Regions from separate parts of the Neorhizobium sp. R1-B genome, predicted to be linked through region 1. Evidence: riboswitches for the same ligand, from Rfam matches in the RefSeq annotation. Region 1 holds a riboswitch; each other region holds the start of a gene.
The links. A riboswitch is a leader RNA that binds a small molecule or an ion and turns the genes downstream of it on or off. The one in region 1 is predicted to bind thiamine pyrophosphate.
Positions count from the first base shown of each region.

Region 1 (3,339 bases):
CCAATGATCTCGATATCGAGACGCTCGACCTGCTCCAGGAGATCGTGGCAAGCTACAACGGTACCGTCATCCTCGTCAGCCACGACCGCGATTTCCTGGATCGCACTGTGACCTCGACCATCGCGCCGGCCAATCCCGACGCACCGGATGGGCGCTGGATCGAATATGCAGGCGGCTACACCGACATGCTGGCACAGCGCAAAGGCGCTTTGGAGGAAAGGCGCAGGGCCGAAAAGGCTGAAAAGCCGAAGGCCGAATTGAACGCTTCCGTAGAAGCGCCGAAGGGCAAAGGCAAGCTTTCCTACAAGCAGAAATTCGCGCTCGAAAATCTGCCGAAGGAGATGGCGAAGACTGAAGCGGATATCGCCGCACGGGAGAAGAAGATGGCAGATCCTGCTCTCTTCACCAAAGACCCTGCCGCTTTCAACAAGCTCGCAGCTGAAATGGAAAAACTTCGGGAAAACCTGACAAAGATGGAAGAGGAATGGCTGGAGCTCGAAATGCTCCGGGAGGAGCTCGAGGGATAATTTAATAATTTGTTATGCTTAACAAATAGTTAGGCAAGAAAAGCATGTACCGGCCCGGAACAATCTCCCTCCTCTGGCGTTCGAAAGGCAATCAGCGCCGGGACGCACCTCACGTGCCGGCATAGTGAGAACCGAATTGGGGACATTCATGCTGACAAATGTTGAGAGTGGTCGGCTGGCCCGCGAGGCGCCAAGTCAACGCGTACTGATTGTCGAAGACGAGTTCCTGATCGCCCTCGACATTGCCGAAACGGTTGAACATATGGGACTGGAGGTCGCAGGATTTGCGCATGGCCGCCGGAATGCTCTCGAATTGGCACCGGAGGCGGATATCGCCATTGTCGACGTCAATCTCGCTGATGGGCGGACCGGGCCGGATATCGGTCGCATGCTCGCTGAACGTTACGGGGTCACCGTCATTTATATGACCGGGAATCCGGAAGACGTTGACGGTGTGAGGGGGCCTCTGGGTGTTCTGACAAAACCGGTGCTCCCCCATGTGGTCGAGCAGTCGATTGACTATGCTGTGGCAAACCGCCTCGGCCGTTCCGCGAAAGTGCCGCGTGAACTCAAGGTTTTTCGGCAAGGGCGGGCCTGAACCGGCCCCTTGCCAGCGGAACTTCCTACCGTTAAATCTTTCTCCGCTCTAACGGGGTGCCACACGATTTCATGTGGCTGAGAGGCATTGCCAACCCGCGGAACCTGATCCGGTTAGCACCGGCGGAGGGATTAGACGGCTTGTTGCCAGCGCCTATTCCCCAAACTTTTGAAGAGGAGGCGCTGATGCGCAATATCATTCTGTCGATGTTCGCGGCCGCGGCGGCGCTGTCCCTTTACACTGTCGCGCACGCTCAAGACAAAACGCTGACCGTCTATACCTACGAGAGCTTCCTTTCCGACTGGGGCCCTGGCCCCAAGGTCAAGGAGGCTTTCGAGAAGACGTGTGCCTGCAATGTGAAATTTGTCGGCGTGGCGGATGGCGTGGCGCTGCTCACACGCCTCAAGCTGGAAGGCCAGGATACTGATGCGGATCTCGCACTTGGTCTCGACACCAATCTCGTTTCCGAAGCCAAGGTTACGGGGCTTTTCGACGCGCATGGCCTTGATCTTGCGGCGGTCAAAGTACCTGGCAGCTACAGCGATGACACCTTCGTCCCCTATGACTATGGCCACTTCGCAGTCGTCTACGATACGGAGGCGATGAAGAACCCGCCGAAAAGCCTTCGGGAGCTTGTTGATGGAGACCCATCGCAGAAGATTGCGATTGAAGACCCTCGCACCTCGACACCTGGTCTCGGCCTCCTCCTCTGGGTAAAGTCTGTCTATGGCGATAAGGCCCCGGAGGCCTGGGCAAAGCTCAAGAACCGCATTCTGACGGTAGCGCCCGGCTGGTCCGAAGCCTACGGCTTGTTCACCAAAGGCGAAGTCCCGATGGTGTTTTCATACACGACCTCTCCCGCCTATCACATGGTCGAGGAAAAGACCGAACGTTATCAAGCAGCGTCCTTTGCCGAAGGCCACTACATCCAGATCGAGGTGGCCGGCATCCTGAAGGGCGCTTCGGAAAAAGAACTGGCGAAAGAGTTCCTGAAGTTCATGGTCTCGCCTGCCTTCCAGGATATCATTCCCACCACCAATTGGATGATGCCCGCCGCGAAGATATCCGGCGCTCTGCCGGACGCCTTTAACAAGCTGGTCCAGCCGCAGAAGACCTTCCTCATGGGATCGGACGAGGTCGCCAGGAACCGCCAAGCCTGGATAGACGAGTGGCTGACTGCCATGAGCATGAATTAAGAAGATCATGTTGCTGACGCGGGGAGAGCGAAGAAGGGGCATCGCCTGGGGTCTTATGAGCTTCGCCTCTATCGCCCTCTTCGTCGCCATTGCCGTTGTTGCATTGCTTTCCTGGGATGCCGACGGCGCCCAATCCCGGCTCTTTACGGCCTACACATGGCGAATCCTGCGCTTTACGCTTTGGCAGGCGATGCTGTCGACATTGCTTTCCGTAGGGCTTGCACTTCCCGTGGCACTCGCTCTTGCCCGCCGGCCCGACTTTCCCTGCCGAACCTGGATCGTCCGCCTCCTGGCGCTGCCGATGGGGCTGCCGGTTTTGATCGGCGCGCTAGGGTTGATCGGTATATGGGGGCGTCAGGGCCTGATCAACGGCCTGCTGTTGACGCTCGGCCTAGACCAGCCCATCAGCATCTACGGTCTTTCCGGAATCCTGCTCGCACATGTCTTCTTCAACCTGCCGCTCGCCACGAGGCTGTTGCTCGCGGCACTGGAGCGCCAGCCGGCGGAATACTGGCTTCTATCCGCAAGCCTCGGCATGAAACCGCTCTCGGTCTTCCGGTTTGTGGAATGGCCCGCCGTTAAAAACGTCATCCCAGGCATCGGCGCGCTCGTCTTCATGCTGTGTGCCACGAGCTTTACGCTGGTGCTGCTGCTGGGCGGCGGACCGGCAGCGACCACGCTCGAAGTGGCGATCTACCAATCGCTGCGTTTCGATTTCGACCCGCCGCGGGCGGTCGCCCTGGCGCTGCTGCAAATCGTCATAACAGGCGTTATTCTGCTCGGCATGGCATTATTGCCGACGCCGGATGACCCGGGTGCAGCCTCGGGCCGTACAAGCCGCCGCTTCGACGGTCAGGCGTTGTCTGTACGTCTTTGGGATTCATTTGCCATACTTGCTGCCACGGTATTCCTGATCATGCCACTGGCTTCGATCCTTGCCGCCGGGCTTAGAGCAAATCTCTGGAACCTCGCATCGAGCGCCGCCTTTCTTACCGCCGCCTGGACGAGCTTCTCCATC
Region 1 is NZ_SOEM01000011.1:183,002-186,340, reverse strand. It holds gene EDE05_RS16665 (ABC-F family ATP-binding cassette domain-containing protein) at 1-527, shown strand, start outside; gene EDE05_RS16660 (response regulator) at 676-1,125, shown strand; TPP riboswitch at 1,168-1,273, shown strand; gene thiB (thiamine ABC transporter substrate binding subunit) at 1,311-2,321, shown strand; gene thiP (thiamine/thiamine pyrophosphate ABC transporter permease ThiP) at 2,329-3,339, shown strand, end outside.

Region 2 (3,339 bases), on a different contig from region 1:
CCGAGGGGTGTGTCGGCCGTGGCGAGACCCAGTGATTCATGCAGGCTCGCGGACGGCTTGTTGCGCGGATGCGCGAACAGGATGTCGACCGCAACGTTTGGCCCGGTATCGAGCTTGATCGTGGCGTTGTGGCTCCCGTGACGGGCGACGCCGGTGATCCGGCCATCGACGACAGGTACGTTGCGGCCCGCCAAATCGGCCCGGATATCGGATGAAATCTCGTGACCATCGGCGAAGACCGTCAGCCTGTCAGTCCAATCGCGAAATAGCCTGACCTGGTTCATTGACTGCGGACCGGACCAGACGAGGCCCCAATGCTGGCCGGCGACTTCGAAGCCGTCGCAATAGGGGCATGGAATGATGGATGTGCCCCAGCTCTCGGCATAGCCCGGAACATCAGGCATCTGGTCAACGACGCCATAGCTCAGGATCAGGCGGCGCGCCCCAAGGCTTTCGCCATCGCCAGTGAGGACGGAGAAGTTGTCGATGGTGCCGGAAATGCTGTCGGCACGGGCATTGACCAGCCGGATCGCGGGATAACGCGCCAGCTGTTGCCGCGCCTCGGCCAGGATGTCCAGCGGTGGCTTGTGATCGTGGCCGAGCATACCGTGCGAGCGGCCCGCGAAGCGATTACGCGGCAGGCCGGTATCAAGAACGGTGACCTTACGGCGGGCACGGCCGAGCTGCAGGGCGGCGGCGAGACCGGCAAAGCTGCCGCCGATGATGATGACGTCATCCATGGTAGTGGGCTCCGTATTGTGGGTAGAGGATGTTGGGTTCGAACCCGCGATGGCTTGGGCGTGCGGAAGGCCGATGGTGGACAGCGCGGCCAGCTTTAGCAGTGTTCGTCGTTGCATGGCGCCCTCGTGTTTTTCGATTCATTCATTGGCTTGCATATTTCTGAAACTAAGTGGTATCGTAATTCGAGAATAAAGATACTGTCAAGGACTGGAATTGAAATGACCGAAAATAGTCGAGGCCGGCGCGGCCGGCCCGCTAACGAGGCGCTTGGTCAAACCATAGTCGACGCCGCGAGCGAACTTTTTGCGGAATTGGGTTTTCAAGCGACGACATTGGACAAGGTCGCTCAGCGGGCGAAGATATCCAAACTCAGCATCTACAGGCACTTCGAGAGCAAAGAGGCCCTGTTTGGCGCGGCGTTTGCGGCCCGGTGCCATCAGTTAATCCCGCAGGTCCTTTTTGAAGGCGTCGACGGTTCGGCCGAAGATCAGCTCATGGCGGTGGGATCGTCCCTGCTTCGCACGCTGTTGCGCCCGGACGTCCGCAATGTCGAAGCCATGGTCATGGCCGACACGACGAATCAAAAGTCGTTGGGTAAGCTGCATTACGACGCCGGCCCCGCCCATATCATCGCCCAAATCGAGGTTCTGTTGCGTCAATTGCACGACAAGGCGGTTCTAAACGTGCCCGATCCTCTCCGGTCCGCCCGCTTGTTCGCTGCGCTTTTCAAAGGGTCCGATCTCCTGATTATTGCACGCTTCGATCAGGGGCGAGCAGAGGACGACAAGGAGATCGAATCCTACTGCCGATCGGCCGTCGCCATGTTCATGGCCGCGCACGGCGGCAATGCGATCGGCGGAGTAACCGCTGCGACCCATTCGAGGCCTTAGTGCCGGCTTGGCAGACCGTCAGCTTTCGGGAAGCTGCAACGGTGGTCTGAACGGCGGAAATAAAGGCGCTATTCAGACTGTCAGCTTGGCGCATTGCCAGTAGGAAAAGCGGACATGTTGCTTATCGCAGTTAACGGTGGGCTTGAGCCCCTTGAGGTCATCGGCTGCCGAAGAAACGCGTTTAAAATCCAGCTTGTGAGACAAAGTCGGGGTTGACACTGCGAGAATGCTTGCCAGGGGGTGGGTGAATTTCCAGGTGAGGTTTTAGGTGGTAACTGTCCGTACCCCTCAAAAAGCGTGCTTGCTTGCGATTTTCGCTCTATCATCGTCTACACCGAGGGGTGCCCTGCCAAAGGGCTGAGATACTGCTGGCCAACGCAGCGCAGTGACCCTTTGAACCTGATCCGGATCATGCCGGCGAAGGGACGGGTCCGACACCTATCCTCAGCCGGCCTCTTAGACGAGGCCGTAATGACACTGACGAAACCAAAGCTCGGAACGAATACCCCTAGAGGCAGCACGATCAAGATCTTGCCCTCACCCTCGATTTCTCCGCGGCGGAGCGGCTTGGAGAGGGCTGAGACATGATGCGCTCCCCTCCAAGGTTCTCGACAATCATCCTATTGTGCGCTCTTTCGGTCATACCGCTGAACGTGTTCCTGCCTTCGCTGGCGAATATCGCCGGGGATTTTCATATAAGCTATGCTTTCGCTAGCTTGTCGTTGGCAGGCTATGCGGTGGTCGCCGTTGCGGTGGAAATGGTCATGGGTCCGCTGTCGGATCGGTTCGGACGGCGACCGATCATTCTGGCGAACCTTGCTGCTTTCACGCTTGGATCAATCGGCTGTGCCCTATCGCCTGATATTTGGATATTCCTCGCCTTCCGTATGCTTCAGGCTACAATTACCTCCTGCTACCCGGTCGCTATGGCGGTCATCAGGGATACCGTCGGAAAGGAGCGGACGGCGAGCAGGATCGGCTATACGGCAATGATCTGGGCGATCGCGCCGATGTTCGCCCCGGCATTCGGCGGGGCTTTAGATCAGGCCCTTGGCTGGCGGGCGATTTTCTGGTGTCTCGCCCTCGCCGGGGCAGTGATGTTCCTCTTGTGCTGGTTCGGTCTGAGCGAAACCAACAAAGCGCGCTCGGACACGATTGCTCAGCAGTTCCGAACCTATCCGGCCTTGTTCCGCGCGCCGCGCTTCTGGGCCTACGGATTGTGCATGTCGTTCTCGGTTGGAGCGTTCTATGCCTTCCTTGCCGGCGCTCCATTGGCGGCAACATCGGCATATGACCTACAGGCCGGAACGCTCGGTATCTTCATGGGCGTCACAACCCTGGGCTATATCTTCGGCAGCTTCCTGTCGGGGCGATATGCCGGGCGCGTGCCGTTGACCACCATGATGATTATGGGGCGCGTCGTAGCGTGCGCGTGCCCTATAATCGGCTTGGCCCTGTTTCTGGCAGGCTTCAGGAATGCCATTGCGCTATTCGGCCCCTGCATCCTGATCGGCATCGGCAACGGCCTGACCATGCCGAGTGCCAATGCCGGGATGCTCTCGGTGCGTCCGGATCTCGCCGGAAGCGCCGCCGGATTGGCCGGTGCCATGACGGTTGGCGGCGGTGCGGCCCTTTCATCGATCACGGGGGCGATGCTGACAGAAAACGACGCGACCTATGGGCTCTTCTGCATCATTCTTCTTTCGAC
Region 2 is NZ_SOEM01000006.1:16,041-19,379, forward strand. It holds gene EDE05_RS10620 (NAD(P)/FAD-dependent oxidoreductase) at 1-740, opposite strand, end outside; gene EDE05_RS10625 (TetR/AcrR family transcriptional regulator) at 960-1,631, shown strand; TPP riboswitch at 1,959-2,074, shown strand; gene EDE05_RS10630 (multidrug effflux MFS transporter) at 2,216-3,339, shown strand, end outside.
Region 2: another riboswitch for thiamine pyrophosphate. It lies ahead of EDE05_RS10630 (multidrug effflux MFS transporter); the one in region 1 lies ahead of thiB (thiamine ABC transporter substrate binding subunit).

Region 3 (3,339 bases), on a different contig from region 1:
GATCGGCAGATTGTCATGATAGGGACGGAGGACATCCGCAACGACTTCGGCGATTTCGGCATTGGCAATCATGCCGATCTTGACCGCATCGACCCGGATGTCGGCAAAAATGGCGTGGATCTGCTCGGCCACGAAAGCGGGTGGTACGAGATGCACGCCTGTTACCCCGACCGTGTTTTGCGCCGTCAAGGCAGTAAGGACTGCCATTCCAAAGGTGCCCCGCGCCGAAAACGTCTTCAGGTCCGCCTGAATTCCCGCGCCGCCGGAGGGATCGGAGCCTGCGATGGATAAAACATTGCGGATCATAGGCGCGCCTTTCTGACCTCGTCAGTTATTCTTCGTGCGGCTTCCTTCGGGTCCGGCTGGCCGCAAATGGCGGAGACTACGGCGATCCCGTGGGCACCTGCCGCCAGCGCCTTGCCGGCGTGTTCCGCCCTGAGGCCGCCGATGGCGACCGCTGGCACCGATGCGGCCGCCACGATACGCGCCAATCCATCGAAGCCGATCGGCTGCTTGTGATCCGGTTTGGTGGGAGTGGCGAAGACCGGGCCTATTCCGACGTAGTCGACGAGAGATGGATCGACGCCCTGCGCAAGCTCCTCGGTTTCGACCGACACGCCGACGATCATACCCTCTCCGACGCGGCGGCGCGCCATCGATGCCCCCATGTCGCTCTGTCCCACATGCACTCCCTCGGCGCCGATGGCGATCGCGGCTTCGACATCGTCATTGACGATCAAAGGTATGCCGCTGCCTGCGAGTGCCGCTTTCAACGCCTGACCGGTCTCGATCATCCTTGCGGTGCTGGCGTTTTTGTCACGCAATTGAACCATGGTCGCACCACCTTCCACGGCGAGCCGAGCGGTCTGCGCCATGCCGAGGCCTTGGCATAACTCGGGATCGAGGACGAGATAGACGGATAGATCGAAGGCTTTCATGCTGCTACGACCTTCGCTTTGGCATCCAGCGTCTCTGGCGAAAGCGATGCCAACCGGTCAAGAAAAAGGGGAGAGAAAGAACCGGGGCCATTAGCAGTGAGTGCTGCTTCCTCCCCCGCGACCGCGAACATCGCGAGGGCGGCCACCGTCGCGTCGAACGGCCTATCCGGACGGACTGCGACAAAGGCACCAACCAGAGCGGTCAGAGAGCAACCAAGTGCCGTAACACGAGGCATAAGATCAGATCCGCCGAGGATATGGACGGAGCGAAAACCGTTGGTAACGAAGTCCATTTCGCCGGTAACGGCTACGACGCAGGCGTGATCACGAGCAAGCGCAACGGCGGCGTCTTCGGCCTTTTCGGTTTTGTCGCCGCTGTCGACGCCCTGACCGCGAGATTGCGCTCCTGTAAGTGCCATGATCTCCGAGGCGTTGCCGCGAATGACTGTGGGCTTCAGCGCCAGGAGTTCTGTAACGGCAGCGCTGCGGTAGGGGGTCGCGAAATGGGCGACTGGATCGAGGATCCAGGGCTTGCCCTCCTCGCTGGCAGCTTTTGCCGCTTCCTTCATGCCGGAAAGGAAGTAAGGCGAAAGCGTTCCGATGTTGATCGTCAACGCCGCAGCGATGCGAGCGAAATCTCCTGCTTCCTCCTTCGCATGCACCATGGCTGGCGAGGCGCCGGCGGCGAGCATCACATTGGCCGCAATGTTCATCGCCACGAAATTGGTGATGTTCTGCACAAGGGGGTTCTTTTGGCGCATTGCCGATAGAATCTGGCCTGGAGTGTCTGTCATCTGCGTCCTCGCCTTTTCAGGTGGAGGGGCGCAGGGCATTTCATCAGAAAAAGCCCAGGCGACTCCCTCCGCCAGCATGATCTGGTTCAGGTTCAAAGGGTACTTCTCAGCCCGGCAACCCGGACGCCCCTGTCTGAGGCAAGGACTAGCGCATATGCCGCCATGGGCGCCAGCGATTTTTGTCAAAAAAACTACTTGTAGCTCTAGTCGCTAGAGGTTGTAGTTATGGTACCCGATCCCAGGCGGAGAGAAAGATGACAGCAAAGAATCAGGCTCGTTACAAGATCGGCGGAATGGATTGCGCAAGTTGCGCGGCAAAGATCGACACAGCAGTTCGACGCATTCCCGGCGTCCAGGATGTTTCCGTTTCTGTTGCTGCAGGCACGATGATGGTCAGCCATGATGGAACGTGCGACCTGCCAGTGATCGAAACGAAGGTTACCGGGCTTGGTTACTCGCTGCGCGCTCTTGGGCAGAAGTCGCCTCGACCAGCAGAGCTGCCGGATCACGGCCTTGATCATGAAGGTCACGACCATGGTCTCCCCGAGACGAAAGATCTTGCAGGATTGCATGAGCACGATCGCATGGACGGATTGTGGTGGAAGAGCGCCAAAGGACGGCTGACGATACTGGCAGGTATTGCACTGGCAGCAGCTTATGGGGTCGGGCACCTGGTTCCGGCCTACGACACCTATATCTTCGTAGCCGCCATGCTCGTCGGCTTGGTGCCGATCGCCCGCCGCGCCGTCATGGCGGCCTTGGCGGGTACGCCGTTTTCGATCGAGATGCTGATGACCATCGCTGCCCTTGGTGCCGTGGTCATCGATGCGTCGGAGGAAGCGGCGGCGGTGGTCTTCCTATTCCTCGTCGGGGAGCTTCTGGAAGGTGTCGCCGCCGGCAAAGCGCGCCAGAGTATTCAAAGCCTGACGGCACTGGTGCCGAAGACCGCGCTGCTGGAAATAAACGGCAAGACACGAGAAGTACCGGCAGAAGATCTTGGGATCGGATCGATCATCCTGGTGCGGCCAGGCGACCGCATCTCTGCGGACGGCATCATTGTCGCCGGCGAAAGCGCAATCAATGAAGCGCCGGTGACGGGCGAGAGCATATCGGTCGTAAAGACTGTCGGCGATGCGGTTTTCGCCGGCACGGTGAATGGAGACGCGGCCCTGCGGGTGCAAGTGACAGCGGCTTCCGCCGACAATACCATCGCCCGGATTGTGCGCCTGGTCGAGGAAGCGCAGGAAAGCAAGGCACCGACCGAACGCTTCATCGACCGCTTTTCGCGCTATTATACGCCAGCCGTCGTGGTCGTCGCAGCGCTGGTCGCAGTGTTGCCGCCACTTATCACTGGTGAAGCCTGGGAAGGTTGGATCTACAAAGGGCTTGCCATTCTTCTGATCGGCTGCCCTTGTGCGTTGGTCATCTCAACGCCTGCTGCAATTGCTGCGTCACTGTCCTCCGGTGCCAGGCGCGGTCTGTTGATGAAAGGCGGTGCGGTCCTCGAAATGGTGGGCAAGGTCACAGCCATCGCGCTGGACAAAACCGGCACGTTGACCGCCGGTAAGCCTCGGGTAACCGATGTGATTGCCTTCGGGCGTAATGCC
Region 3 is NZ_SOEM01000006.1:258,081-261,419, forward strand. It holds gene thiD (bifunctional hydroxymethylpyrimidine kinase/phosphomethylpyrimidine kinase) at 1-306, opposite strand, end outside; gene thiE (thiamine phosphate synthase) at 303-938, opposite strand; gene thiM (hydroxyethylthiazole kinase) at 935-1,732, opposite strand; TPP riboswitch at 1,779-1,873, opposite strand; gene EDE05_RS11795 (heavy metal translocating P-type ATPase) at 1,987-3,339, shown strand, end outside.
Region 3: another riboswitch for thiamine pyrophosphate. It lies ahead of thiM (hydroxyethylthiazole kinase); the one in region 1 lies ahead of thiB (thiamine ABC transporter substrate binding subunit).

Region 4 (3,339 bases), on a different contig from region 1:
TAGGCCTTCAGGCCCGAAAGAATGTTCGACTTCAGGAGCTGCAGCAGGTTGGATGTTTCCGCGAGTCTCAACGCGCCGGGCGGCGTGGTGCCATTCGCCTTGCGAGCGGCGGCGCGCACGAAGGCCTGCGCACGCAATACCGCATCGGCTGCGATGCCATACCATACCGCGCTCCAGAGGAGGTGCGACGAGGCAAGCATGCTCTGCGCCGCGATTTCGGCAAACGGTTTCGGGAAGATCTGCGTGACCGGCGCCTCGCCTTTGAAGATAAAGCCGTCAGAGCAGGTGCCCCGCATGCCGAGCGTATCCCAGTCCACCGTCTTTTCCAGCGTATACTGGTTCTTCCTGAAAACGGTCATGACCTGGTCGCCCGGAGCCGCGTCGGCGTGGGCGCGGGAGGTCACCATGATGACATCCGCATGAACGCCGTAAGAAATGACGGTCGCGTCCTTCGTCAGGCGGCAGATGTTTCCGTCGATCTCGATGGCGCAGATGGAATTGCGCAGATTGCCACCGATGCCGCCTTCCGTTGTCGCGGAGGCGACAAGAAGCTGACGGGCGCAAAGCTCGCGCATGAAATCCCTATGCCACTCGCTGTCGCCGCCGTGCTCGACCAGGCTTGACACCTTGATCTGGTGCATGGCGAAGACCATGGCGCTTGCCGCGCATGCCTGTCCCAGGATGGAGCAGACCTCCGCGATCTCCTGTGTCGAAGCCCCCTCGCCGCCAAGCGATATGGGGACCTGAATGCCGAGCAGGCGTTCGGCCCTCATGGCATCGACCGCTTCCTGCGGAAAACGGGCTTCCCGGTCGACGCGGTCGGCATTTTCGGCCGCGACCTCCGCCACTCGGCGGGCACGTGCGCCGAGCGTCATGTCGGCGGCAAAGGCTGGGAGGCTCATCACGCAGCCTCACGGGCTTTCACGATCTGGGCGACCGTCTGCTCGATTGCCGAGATGCTGGCAAAGGACTTGCGATTCAGGAGGCTGTCGGGAAACTCGATGTCGAAAGCCTCTTCGATGGCCAGCATCAGCTGCACGGAGGCAAAGGAGGAAAGCCCGGCCGCATAAAGATCGGCCGCATCTTCAAGTTCGGTCACTGCAACCGGAAGCCCGCCGACCCGTGCCAGCAGTTCGCGAATAGTCTCGTTCATCTCGACATCTCCAATGACTGGAATTTGCGTTCATCGCCGGGAACACTGTCTACGTCGGAAAGCATAAAATTCCGGTAAGAAACGTCGTGAAGTTAGGGCTGCGGGATTCGCTAAAATCCGAGATATCCGCATGGCCAGCTTTGGCTTGACACGGGCGCTCGGCAGGTTTTTGATGCTCGCATTCACCAGGGGGGTCCCGGCAAGGGGCTGAGATACTGCTGGTCGGACGGCTTTGCCGCCGAGGCGCAGTGACCCGTTGAACCTGATCCAGTTCATACTGGCGTAGGGACGGTGCGAGCGCTCACGGCTTTCAGGCGGGATTCCCGTCCATCGGCTCAGGCGTTTTTCCATCATTCCAACACTGGAACTGGGTCTCCAAACGGCAAACCTTGGAGCCTCACCCATGAATATCGCCACACCAAAGCTTACGCCTGTCGTCACGACCGGTCCGCTTCCCGCCTCCACCAAAGTTTTCAAATCCGGTGTCGTCCACGCGGATATCCGGGTGCCGATGCGTGAGATCGCGCTGCATCCGACCTCCGGCGAGCCGCCGGTCACCGTCTACGATTCCTCCGGCCCCTACACCGATCCGGCCCATGCGGTCTCGATCGAAGCCGGCCTGCCGCGGCTGCGCGAAAGCTGGATCAGGGCGCGCGGCGATGTCGAATCCTATGAAGGCCGCGTCGTGAAACCGGAGGACAACGGGTTTGTCACCGGCGATCGCCTGACGCCGGAATTCCCGGTCCGCAACACGCCCCTGAAGGCGAAAGACGGCAGGGCCGTTACCCAGCTTGCCTATGCGCGCGCCGGCATCGTCACGGCGGAAATGGAGTTCATCGCCATCCGCGAAAATCTCGGCCGGCAGGCGGCCAAGGAAGCTCTCATCCGTGACGGCGAGAGCTTCGGAGCGCATATTCCGGATTTCGTGACCCCTGAATTCGTTCGCCGCGAAGTCGCGGAAGGACGGGCGATAATCCCCTCCAACATCAACCACCCCGAAAGCGAGCCGATGATCATCGGCCGGAATTTCCTGGTGAAGATCAACGCCAATATCGGTAACTCCGCCGTCACTTCCTCCATGGCGGAGGAGGTCGAAAAGATGGTCTGGTCGATCCGCTGGGGTGCGGATACGGTCATGGACCTGTCCACCGGCCGGAACATCCACAATATCCGCGAATGGATCATTCGCAATTCGCCGGTGCCGATCGGCACGGTGCCGCTCTACCAGGCGCTCGAAAAGGTGAACGGCATCGCCGAAGACCTGACCTGGGAGGTCTATCGCGACACGTTGATCGAGCAGGCTGAACAGGGCGTCGATTATTTCACCATCCACGCGGGCGTCAGGCTTCCCTACATCCCGCTCACCGTCAATCGCGTCACCGGCATCGTCTCGCGCGGCGGCTCGATCATGGCAAAGTGGTGTCTGCATCACCACAAGGAGAGCTTCCTCTACGAGCATTTCGAGGAAATCTGCGATATCTGCCGGGCCTATGACGTGTCCTTCTCGCTCGGCGATGGCCTGCGTCCCGGCTCGATCGCTGATGCCAACGACGCGGCGCAGTTTGCGGAGCTGGAGACGCTCGGCGAACTCACCAAGATCGCCTGGGCGAAGGATTGCCAGGTGATGATCGAAGGCCCCGGTCATGTGCCGATGCACAAGATCAAGGAAAACATGGACAAGCAGCTCAAGGTTTGCGGCGAGGCGCCGTTCTACACGCTCGGGCCGCTGACGACCGATATCGCTCCCGGCTACGACCACATCACCTCAGGGATCGGGGCAGCGATGATCGGCTGGTTCGGCACGGCGATGCTCTGCTACGTGACGCCGAAGGAACATCTCGGCCTGCCGGACCGCAACGACGTCAAGGTCGGCGTCATCACCTACAAGATCGCCGCGCATGCGGCCGATCTCGCCAAGGGCCATCCGGCAGCCCGGGTTCGCGACGACGCGCTTTCCCGCGCCCGTTTCGAGTTCCGGTGGGAGGACCAGTTCAACCTGTCGCTCGATCCGGAAACGGCGCGCTCCTTCCATGACGAGACCTTGCCGAAGGAAGCGCACAAGGTGGCGCATTTCTGCTCCATGTGCGGCCCGAAGTTCTGCTCGATGCGGATTTCGCATGATATCCGGGCTGAGGCGCAGAAGGAGGGACTGGAAGCCATGGCCGCCAAATACCGCGACGGCGGCG
Region 4 is NZ_SOEM01000010.1:184,595-187,933, forward strand. It holds gene EDE05_RS15920 (acyl-CoA dehydrogenase family protein) at 1-902, opposite strand, end outside; gene EDE05_RS15925 (acyl carrier protein) at 902-1,153, opposite strand; TPP riboswitch at 1,331-1,460, shown strand; gene thiC (phosphomethylpyrimidine synthase ThiC) at 1,557-3,339, shown strand, end outside.
Region 4: another riboswitch for thiamine pyrophosphate. It lies ahead of thiC (phosphomethylpyrimidine synthase ThiC); the one in region 1 lies ahead of thiB (thiamine ABC transporter substrate binding subunit).